Regions from separate parts of the Levilactobacillus yiduensis genome, predicted to be linked through region 1. Evidence: predicted binding sites of a transcription regulator. Region 1 holds the regulator's gene; the other holds the start of a gene.
The links. Region 1 encodes Rex, which represses fermentation and respiration genes when NADH is low (regulators of the CRP and FNR family bind a similar motif). Its sites were predicted from a motif close to TTGTGAANTANTTCACAA; they were not measured.

Region 1 (4,486 bases):
AGCCAACTACACCAAGTCGCAAGCCGTCACCTATGCGGCGCAGGGGATCCGCTTCAATGCGGTCGCTCCGGGCTACGTGGCAACCCCGCTTTTGAAAACGCTACCACCAGAAGTGACCGGGCCCATGGTCAGCAAGATGCCAATTGGTCGTTTAGCCCAACCGGCGGAAATTGCTAACGTCATTGCCTTTATCGCTAGCGATGAGGCATCCTTTGTCACCGGGGCCACGATCAACGTCGACGGTGGCTACACGGCCCTTTAGTCGAGTAAAAATATGCATGAAAAAGGCGCTCACTTTAACAGCTGAATCGTGCTGCTAGAGCGGGCGTCTTTGCGTCGCTTTGTGTGGTGATTAATCCGCGAAATCTTCCAGGGCCAGGCTCTTTTCGGTCCAGTCCTCCTCGGTCGCGGCCAGTTCATCGGTGACTGACGTGAGCTGCTCCTGCAGGTCGGCCAGCTTTTCGGCATCGTTGAAGTTCTCGGGAGAACTCATGGCCGTCTCGACCGTCGTCTTCTGCGTTTCCAACTCGCCCAGCTTGTTTTCTAGGGCATCGACCTGACGACTCAGTTTCCGTTTGGCCTTGGCCTGTTCCTTTTGCTGTTGATAGTCGACCTGGGTCTGCTTGGGTGCGTCAACGGTCGGGTGAGCGGCTTCAGCTTCGGCGGCTTCCTTGGCGGCGTAGGCGTCTTGCTCGGCTTTCTTTTCTACATAATAATCGTAGTTCCCCAGGTAGCGGGTCGTCCCGGTTGGCGCCAGCTCCACGACTTGTGTGGCCACTTGGTTGATGAAGTACCGGTCATGGGAAACGAACAAAATCGTGCCATCGAACTCGTTGAGCGCGTTTTCCAAGACTTCCCGGCTGTCGATGTCCAAGTGGTTGGTTGGTTCGTCCAGCATTAAGAAGTTGTCATGGCGTAGCGCTAATTTAGTCAGCAACAGGCGGGCCCGTTCACCCCCGCTGAGGCTGTGGACGGTCTTGTCGACATCACTACCGGTAAAGAGAAAGCTGCCCAGAATCGAGCGAATATCGCCCTCGGGAGTTGTCGGATGGTCGTCCCACAGTTCGTGGAGCACCGTTTTCTTCTCGTGCAGCGTGGCTTGGTCCTGATCGTAGTAGCCGGTGTCAACGCCGGTACCGAAGATGATCTGGCCTTGAATAGCAGGAATCCGCCCGAGAATCGTCTTCAATAGGGTGGACTTACCAATGCCGTTGGGGCCGACGATGGCCACAGCCTGGTGTTTTTTGATGTCCAGGTTGACCGGTGCGCAGAGTATCTGATCGTCATAGCCAACCGCCCCGTTGACCACGTCCAAGACCACGTTACCGCTTTGTCGGTGGGGTTTGAAGGTGAAACGGGCGACCTTTTCATCGCCTTCAGGCTTGGCCATGCGGTCCATCTTTTCCAATTGTTTCCGCCGAGCCTGGGCCCGTTTGGTGGTCGAGGCCCGCACGATATTTTTATTCACGAAGTCTTCGAGCTTACTGATCTCGGTCTGCTGCTTGTCGTATTCCTTCCATTCCCGCTTGAGCCGCTCAGCCTTGGCATCGATGTAGTGTGAATAGTTGCCAGGATAATGGTCCAGCCCGCCGTGTGCCATGTCATAGACGTCGTTGACCACGTGATCCAGGAAGTACCGGTCATGGGAAACGACTAAAATGGCGCCGGAGTAACCTTGCAGATAGCCTTCCAACCAGGTGAGTGTTTCGACGTCCAAGTGGTTGGTCGGTTCGTCCAAAATCAAGAGGTCGGGCTTTTCCAGCAACAGCTTGGCTAAGGCCAGTTGGGTCCGTTGCCCACCGGAAAGCTCGTTGATGGGCTTGTCGTAGTATTCTTCGCCAAATTCAAATCCGTGGAGCACACCCCGAATTTCGGCTTGGTAGCCGTAGCCGTTGTGGTCGCTAAAGTCTTGTTGGAGCTGGTCGTAAGTCGCGCTGACCTGTTGGAACTGTTCGGCATCGGCAATGACGGCCGGGTCGCTCATCTGCTGTTCCAACTCATGGATCCGTTTTTCTGTGGCGCGAACCTCGGCAAAGACGTCAAGCATTTCGTTCCAGACGGTCTTCGATGAGGCGAGTCCGGCATTTTGGGCTTGGTAGCCCATGGTCAATCCCCGTTTTGTGGTAATCTGGCCGACGTCCGGGGTGGTTTCGCCAGCAATCATTTTAAGTAAAGTGGATTTCCCAGCACCGTTGCGGCCAACCAGTGCCACGCGGCCATGCTCGGGGACGTCCATGGTGACATTTTCAAATAAGACGGTCGCCCCGAAACGCCGGGTAACCTGTTGGACTTGTAAAAGAATCACGGTATGACCTCCTTGATGGGGTTAAAGTTATTTTTAAGGTATATTTCAGCGGGCAATGGTAAGTCACTGTCCGTTCTGAAAGTCTTGGGTTTGTGCGGCAGTTTGGCCGAAACCTCAGTATGTCTATTTTAGCATATTCTGCAATTAGACCGAAATTCCTAAATAATTGTGAAAAATACTTGCAATTTCTTTCACAAGGCAGGCGGTTATGCTATAATTTGTAAGAAAGTAAATTTCACAATCAGGTTATCATCTAGAGAAATGGTTATTGCCGGTTTGGCAGTGATCAGCAAGATTGATTAGGAGGTCTCGTTTTTGACAGAACAAAAGATTCCCCGCGCCACAGCGAAGCGGCTCCCCATTTACTACCGCTACTTAAACATCCTGTTGGACGCGGATAAGACGCGTGTTTCCTCGACTGAATTATCTGAGGCAGTTAAAGTTGACTCTGCCACCATTCGCCGAGACTTTTCATACTTCGGTGCCCTGGGTAAGCGGGGGTACGGCTACGACGTTGAAAGTTTAATTAAGTTCTTTAAGAAAATTCTGAACCAAGATCGGCTGACCAACGTGGCCTTGATCGGGGTTGGGAATTTGGGCCATGCCCTGTTGAACTTCAACTTCCACCAAGACGGCAACGTCCGTATCAGTGCGGCCTTTGACGTGAACGCAGACATTGCCAACACGATTCAAAGCGGCGTGCCGATTTATCCAATGACGGAGTTGCGGACACAGTTGGAAGAACAACAGATTCAAGTGGCCATCTTAACGGTCCCATCTGACGTGGCCCAATCCGTCACGGACGATGCCGTTGCCGGCGGGGTGAAGGGAATTTTGAACTTCACACCATTACGGGTCACCGTTCCTAAGGATGTCCGGGTCCAAAACGTGGACTTGACCAACGAATTACAAACGTTGATCTACTTCTTGGAACACTACAACAGCAAAGAATAGAACGGGGTCGTAATCTTTTGGGGGATTACGACTTTTTGTTTACGCTTTGTGAAGCCATCGCCGGAAAAATTGCCAATCTATCGGCAAAAAGCCCTTCACAAAATAGCCTTGTGATTGTGCAATTATAGACAACGGCCTGAATTAATTGGGGGATTACGGAAGAACTGAAAAATAACAAGATAAAACTAGTTATTTGCAGACACACGGTCCGGGCTGGCCGCCTACCGTCCACCAAATATGGGTCGGAACGCGGTGGGCGGACGGGTCGAGCCAAAGGTCGGTCTCGACACCTCGCCTTTGAGCCGAAAGACCGCGTCTCAAAGACGCCAGTTACCTAAGCGGCATGAAAAGTCATGCCGTTTAGGTAACTCCCACGGCTGAACCCATATTTGGTGGACTCTCGGCGACACGGATGATTAACTACTAATGGTGTTAACCCTTAGTAACGAAAGCCCATAGTCGTCTCTAATTGATATCGGAGTCGTTGACAAGCCCTAACCCGCCGGAGTCAGCCAGCAATGGAGCCAGCTGTGTCGACCCAGTTAGCTGGTGTTTCTTACCAGGTTACTGGGTGGGACGACTTGAGAGACTGGTGAACTTTGCCAGGCTTTCAAGCGAACCGGAAGACCGTTTCTCAGGCTGGAGGTGTTCCCCAGAGCAGGCGGAATTGCTGGCTGACGGAGGCATTCTGGTTTCGCCAACGTTATTAGAAAAATCATACAATGAAGGATTTCGCTTAGAGCCACAAGGGCTAGGCGAACTGGGCCGTTAGCACTCGGCAAATTGTTTGCCAAATTCCTTGATTTTTAGCGCGAAAAACCATATATTAGATATTGTTATTAGCACTTATGTTAGTCAAGTGCTAACAGTGCTAAAAAGTAAGTTTATTGGAGGGATTCAAGTGTTAAAACCATTAGGAGACCGCGTCATTTTGGATCAACCACAAGAAGAAGAAACTACGGTTGGCGGCATTGTTTTAGCAAGTAATGCGCAGGAAAAGCCTTCAACGGCCAATGTTGTTGCTGTGAGTGATGGCCGTGTGTTAGACAATGGCGATAAGGTAGCCCCAGCTGTTAAGGTTGGCGACAAGGTATTGTTCGACAAGTACGCCGGTACAGAAGTTAAGTATGACGGCAAGACTTACCTTGTTTTACACGAAAAGGATTTAGTCGCTGTCGTTGACTAATTGCTTTCCCACTGATACGAGAGACTATTTAAAAAATTTAG
Region 2 (4,486 bases), on a different contig from region 1:
GTGCTTTCAAACATTGGGTTGGCATCATCCAACTGCTTCATCTGTTCGTAAGGCACGTTGACGTCGGCCAGCAGCACGTTCATGTGCCCCGGCATCCGCCCGGCAACTGGGTGAATCGCGTAGTTGACCACGATACCTTGGTCCGTCAAGACCTTGGCGAGTTCGGCGACTTCATGTTGTGCTTGCGCGGCGGCTAACCCGTAGCCTGGCACGATCATGACGCTGTGGGCATAGGCCAGCTGTAGCCCAATGTCGTCAGCGGACGTTTCCTTCACGTCGACTGGCACATCGTTGGCCGCGGCACCGCTGTCACTGTCACCGGTTCCAAAGCCGCCCGCCAAGATATTGGCCACGGAACGGTTCATGGCATCAGCCATTTGTAAGGTCAAAATGGTTCCGGCGGCCCCGACCAAGGCCCCGGCGATGATCAGGACTTGATTGTTAATGACAAAGCCGGCAAAGGCAACGGCCAACCCAGTGAAGGCGTTTAACAGTGACACGACCACCGGCATGTCGGCCCCACCAATTGGCAAAGTCATCAGCAGACCAAAGACCAGACTCATGGCCAGCGCTAAGGTCACGTACCAAACGTTGGTCGGCAGCCCGATCATCAGGTAGGCTGACACCAAAATCGCCAGCACGACGATGATATTTAACAGGCGCGCCCCCGGAAAACTAATCGGCTTCCCAGAAACGTGACCGGACAGCTTCCCCGTGGCAATCAACGAGCCGGAGAACGTGATGCCCCCAATGATAACGTCCAGCAAGACGGGCAGCGAGAAGGCCACACTGAGCGTGGCCCCGTCGCCCTTCAAGAGGTAATCGAAGATCCCAATCGTGGCAGCGGCCCCGCCACCCACGGCGTTAAAGAGGCTGACCAGTTGGGGCACGTCGGTCATGGGCACCTTGCGCGCCTTGACAACTCCGTAGAGAATCCCCAGCGCCAGGCCCACTAACAGGACGACCCAGCCGATAGGATCGATTTTCCCTTCAACAATAATCGTCACGATGATCGTGATCACGGCCAGAAACATCCCGACCGCAGACAGGCCATTGCCCCGCCGCGCGGTCTTCGGGGACCGCATAAAGTGGACCCCCAGGACGTAGCAGACCGCCGAGACTAAATAAATTAACGAAGAAATTGTTTCTAGCGCACTCATTTCTGCTCAGCCTCCCCCTTCTTCGCGGCCGGTTTCCGGTCAAACATGCCCAACATCCGGTCGGTCACGGTGTAACCACCAGCCACGTTGACAGCGGCAAAGAAGGCCCCGAGAAAGGCCAACACGTAAAACAGCACACTGTTGGCCTCCGCGGCGATAACAAACGCCCCGACGACAACGACTCCGTGAATCGCGTTTGCCCCGGACATCATTGGCGTCTGTAGGGTCGCGGGGATTTTACTCATGACTTCAAACCCCACTAACAGACTTAAGACAAAAATCGCTAAATTCGTAAATAATTCCTGACTCATGGCTAATCAACTCCTTTACTATCAGTTGATTCCGCTGGCTTGGCGGGGTGCCGGTCGGGCAACTTCATGGCTTGCCGGACCCGGCTACTGATAATCTCGCCGTTGGTCGTTGCCAGCAGTTCACCGACCACTTCATCGTCGACATCCAAAACCAATTGGTCATCTTGGATAATGGCGTTGAGGACGGCCTGAACGTTTTTGGCAAACATGTCGGAAGCCGAAGCGGGCAACTGGCTGGCCATATCACCCGCGCCGATGATTTGGGCTTGTTGGGCCGTGGTCACGGTCTTGTCGGGCTGGGAACCGGCCACGTTGCCGCCGAGGTCGCTGGCCGCCAAGTCAATGAACAGCGTACCCGCCTTGGCCGCATCAACGGATTTCTGGGTGACTAACAATGGTGGCCGCCGTCCAGGAACCTGTGCCGTGGTAATGATGACGTCATTTTGCGCAATGAATTCAGCCAACTCGGCCTGTTGCTGGGCGGTTTCCTCCGGGGTCAATGCCCGGGCGTACCCGCCTTCACCAGTTGCCGAAACAGAGGTCGTCAGAAACGTGGCCCCCAACGATTCGACTTCACCGCGAGAAGCAGGCCGGATGTCGTAGCCAGAAACCATCGCGCCTAGCCGTTTGGCCGTTCCGATGGCTTGCAGACCCGCCACCCCGGTCCCTAGAACCAGAACCTTGGTGGGTTTAGCGGTCCCAGCGGCCGTAATCATCATTGGTAAATACCGGGAGAACCGGTCCGCGGCCAACAAGGCGGCCTTGTAGCCGGCCACACTGGCTTGCGAGCTCAGGACATCCATGCTCTGAGCCCGGGAAACGGTTCGCGGCAAGAGTTCAAATGCCAACGCATTAATTTTCTTATCCGCCAATTCCTTCACGTAGTCCAAATCCGTCAGGGGTTGTAACAACCCTAATAGGGTCTGACCAGCCTTCAGTTGGTCGACGACATCCTTACCCGGTTGGCCAATCGTGGCCAAGACGTCGGCCCCTTGAATTGCGGCTTGCCGGTCACAAATCTTAGCACCCGCGGCTTCAAAGACCGCGTCCGGGTAAAACGACCGGTCACCGGCCCCCGTTTCAATCAAGACCTGAAACTCACCTTTTACCAGTTTACGCACGACTTCTGGCGAGAGTGCGACCCGGTTTTCCCCGGGGGCCTCTCGTAAAGCAGCAATCGTTAATGACATGCCACCCATCTCCTTTTGAGAATTAGTTCACAATTTCATCATAGGTCCCCCAAGCGGCTAAAACAAGTCTAGCCGGCATAATTAATCCGTTAGTAAGGTGACCGACCAATGCGGTTAAGTCGCAATCTAGCAATCTTTTAGACCATTTGTCCATTAAAAAAAGATTCTTCAACAGTTTATTGAAGAATCTTTTCTTGACAGCCGAGTTTTAGCTTAACCAGCCGTCCATTTCGAATTTCTTGGCTTGAATGATATCGCCGGCCTGAGTCGCCAGCCTACTAGCCGTTGCACTACCGGGATGCGCCGCCACGGCAGCCCGCAACTGTGCCAGTTGATCGGCAGAAAACAGCCAGGTCAACGCCTGTTCTTGGGCTAAAATCACGTATAAATTCCAGGCAGCGCCGGCTGGTTGCGTAGCCAATAACTGCTGCAGCAGTGCATCGCGGACCCGTTGTCGGCTGGCAGCGGTGGGTTCGTAGATGACGTGGGGCTTTAAGTTATTTTGAAAAATGACCCGTTCCGTGGTCTGCTCAGCCAACGTTTCGGCCCCCAAGCCATCATAGAGGGCATTGACGATATCCCAGCTGGTGACCAACTTCAGTGCGGTCTTGAGGTGGGCATCCTGCGCCAGATCCGACCTGAGGCGAATTTTAAAGGCGTTCAGGTACTGCGGTAGCTGGTCAAAGCGCGCGGCATCGGCAATCGCCATTTGGTCGCCATTCACGGCCAGAATGCCCTGGTCGACCAGGTCCAGCACGGCGGCCAACACCAGGTAGGCCTGCGTGGTGAACCGGGTCCGCAGCATCGGTCGCTTGTCGATGTGTTCAGTCAGTAGTAAAAAATTTTTGGCGGTCGTTAAAGCCAAAATGGTCCCTCCCTTTCCCCGTGTCACGGGTGCTTACGATTAATAAGCATACCACACGGGGTGGCGAAGCCCAACTCTACCCGATCTGCCGCGAGAACTTCTTAAACCCAAATAACTGGTCGATTCGGTCATAATACTCAGCCGGAATCTCAAGGTCCAACGCCTTCAAATTATTTTGCAGTTGAGCTGGCTTGCTGGCACCGGTAATCAGACTGGAGATTCGTGAATCACGTAATCCCCAAGCTAAGGCAAACGTGGCCAGGTCGGTATCTAATTCCTGGGCCATCTTGAGCAGTGCTTCGACCTTGTCCAAATTGGCATCCGTCAACAAGGCCTTGATTTGTCCTTGATACGTGGCCCGTGAGCCTGCCGGAATGGCCTGATCCTTGCGGTATTTCCCGGTCAGCAGGCCTTGGGACAGCGGTGAAAATGGCACGACACCCAGTCCCAACTTTTCACAAACATCCAGCAACTCATGCTCGATGTAGCGGTCAAACATGTTGTATTGCGGCTGAACCACCGTCATCGGGTGCAGGCCGCGTTCTTGAATGATCAGTTGTGCTTCCAGAATTTGGACCGGCCGCCATTCACTCACGCCGTAGTACAAGATCTTGCCTTGATCCACCAAGCCGCTGAGGGTGCTCAACGTTTCTGCCAGGGGTGTTTCAGGGTCAAAGCGGTGACAGAAATACAGGTCCAGGTAGTCCGTCTGCATGTTGGTCAGCGACTGGTCGAGCGATTCCGTGATGTGCTTGCGTGAGAGACCGCGGTCGTTCACGCCGTCACCGGTCGGGAAGAACACCTTGCTGGATAGAACCAATTCCTTGCGGGGCAGCTCTTTCAACGTCTTCCCCAAGAACCGCTCGGCCGCACCACCGCTGTAAGCGTCCGCGCAGTCAAAGAAGTTGATACCCTTCTCGTAGGCCAACTTGATGCTTTGCGCCGCCAGATCCTGCTTGC

Region 2: the regulator Rex is predicted to act here: its motif matches at 2,677-2,694, upstream of NGM66_RS01365 (NAD(P) transhydrogenase subunit alpha).

What each region holds. Positions count from the first base shown of each region.
Region 1 is NZ_JAMXAZ010000003.1:125,451-129,936, reverse strand. Features, by position in the region: gene NGM66_RS02980 (SDR family NAD(P)-dependent oxidoreductase) at 1-262, shown strand, start outside; gene NGM66_RS02975 (ABC-F family ATP-binding cassette domain-containing protein) at 353-2,305, opposite strand; gene NGM66_RS02970 (redox-sensing transcriptional repressor Rex) at 2,621-3,259, shown strand; gene groES (co-chaperone GroES) at 4,161-4,445, shown strand.
Region 2 is NZ_JAMXAZ010000001.1:265,681-270,166, forward strand. Features, by position in the region: gene NGM66_RS01355 (NAD(P)(+) transhydrogenase (Re/Si-specific) subunit beta) at 1-1,160, opposite strand, end outside; gene NGM66_RS01360 (NAD(P) transhydrogenase subunit alpha part 2) at 1,157-1,471, opposite strand; gene NGM66_RS01365 (NAD(P) transhydrogenase subunit alpha) at 1,474-2,661, opposite strand; gene NGM66_RS01370 (hypothetical protein) at 2,870-3,526, opposite strand; gene NGM66_RS01375 (aldo/keto reductase family protein) at 3,603-4,486, opposite strand, start outside.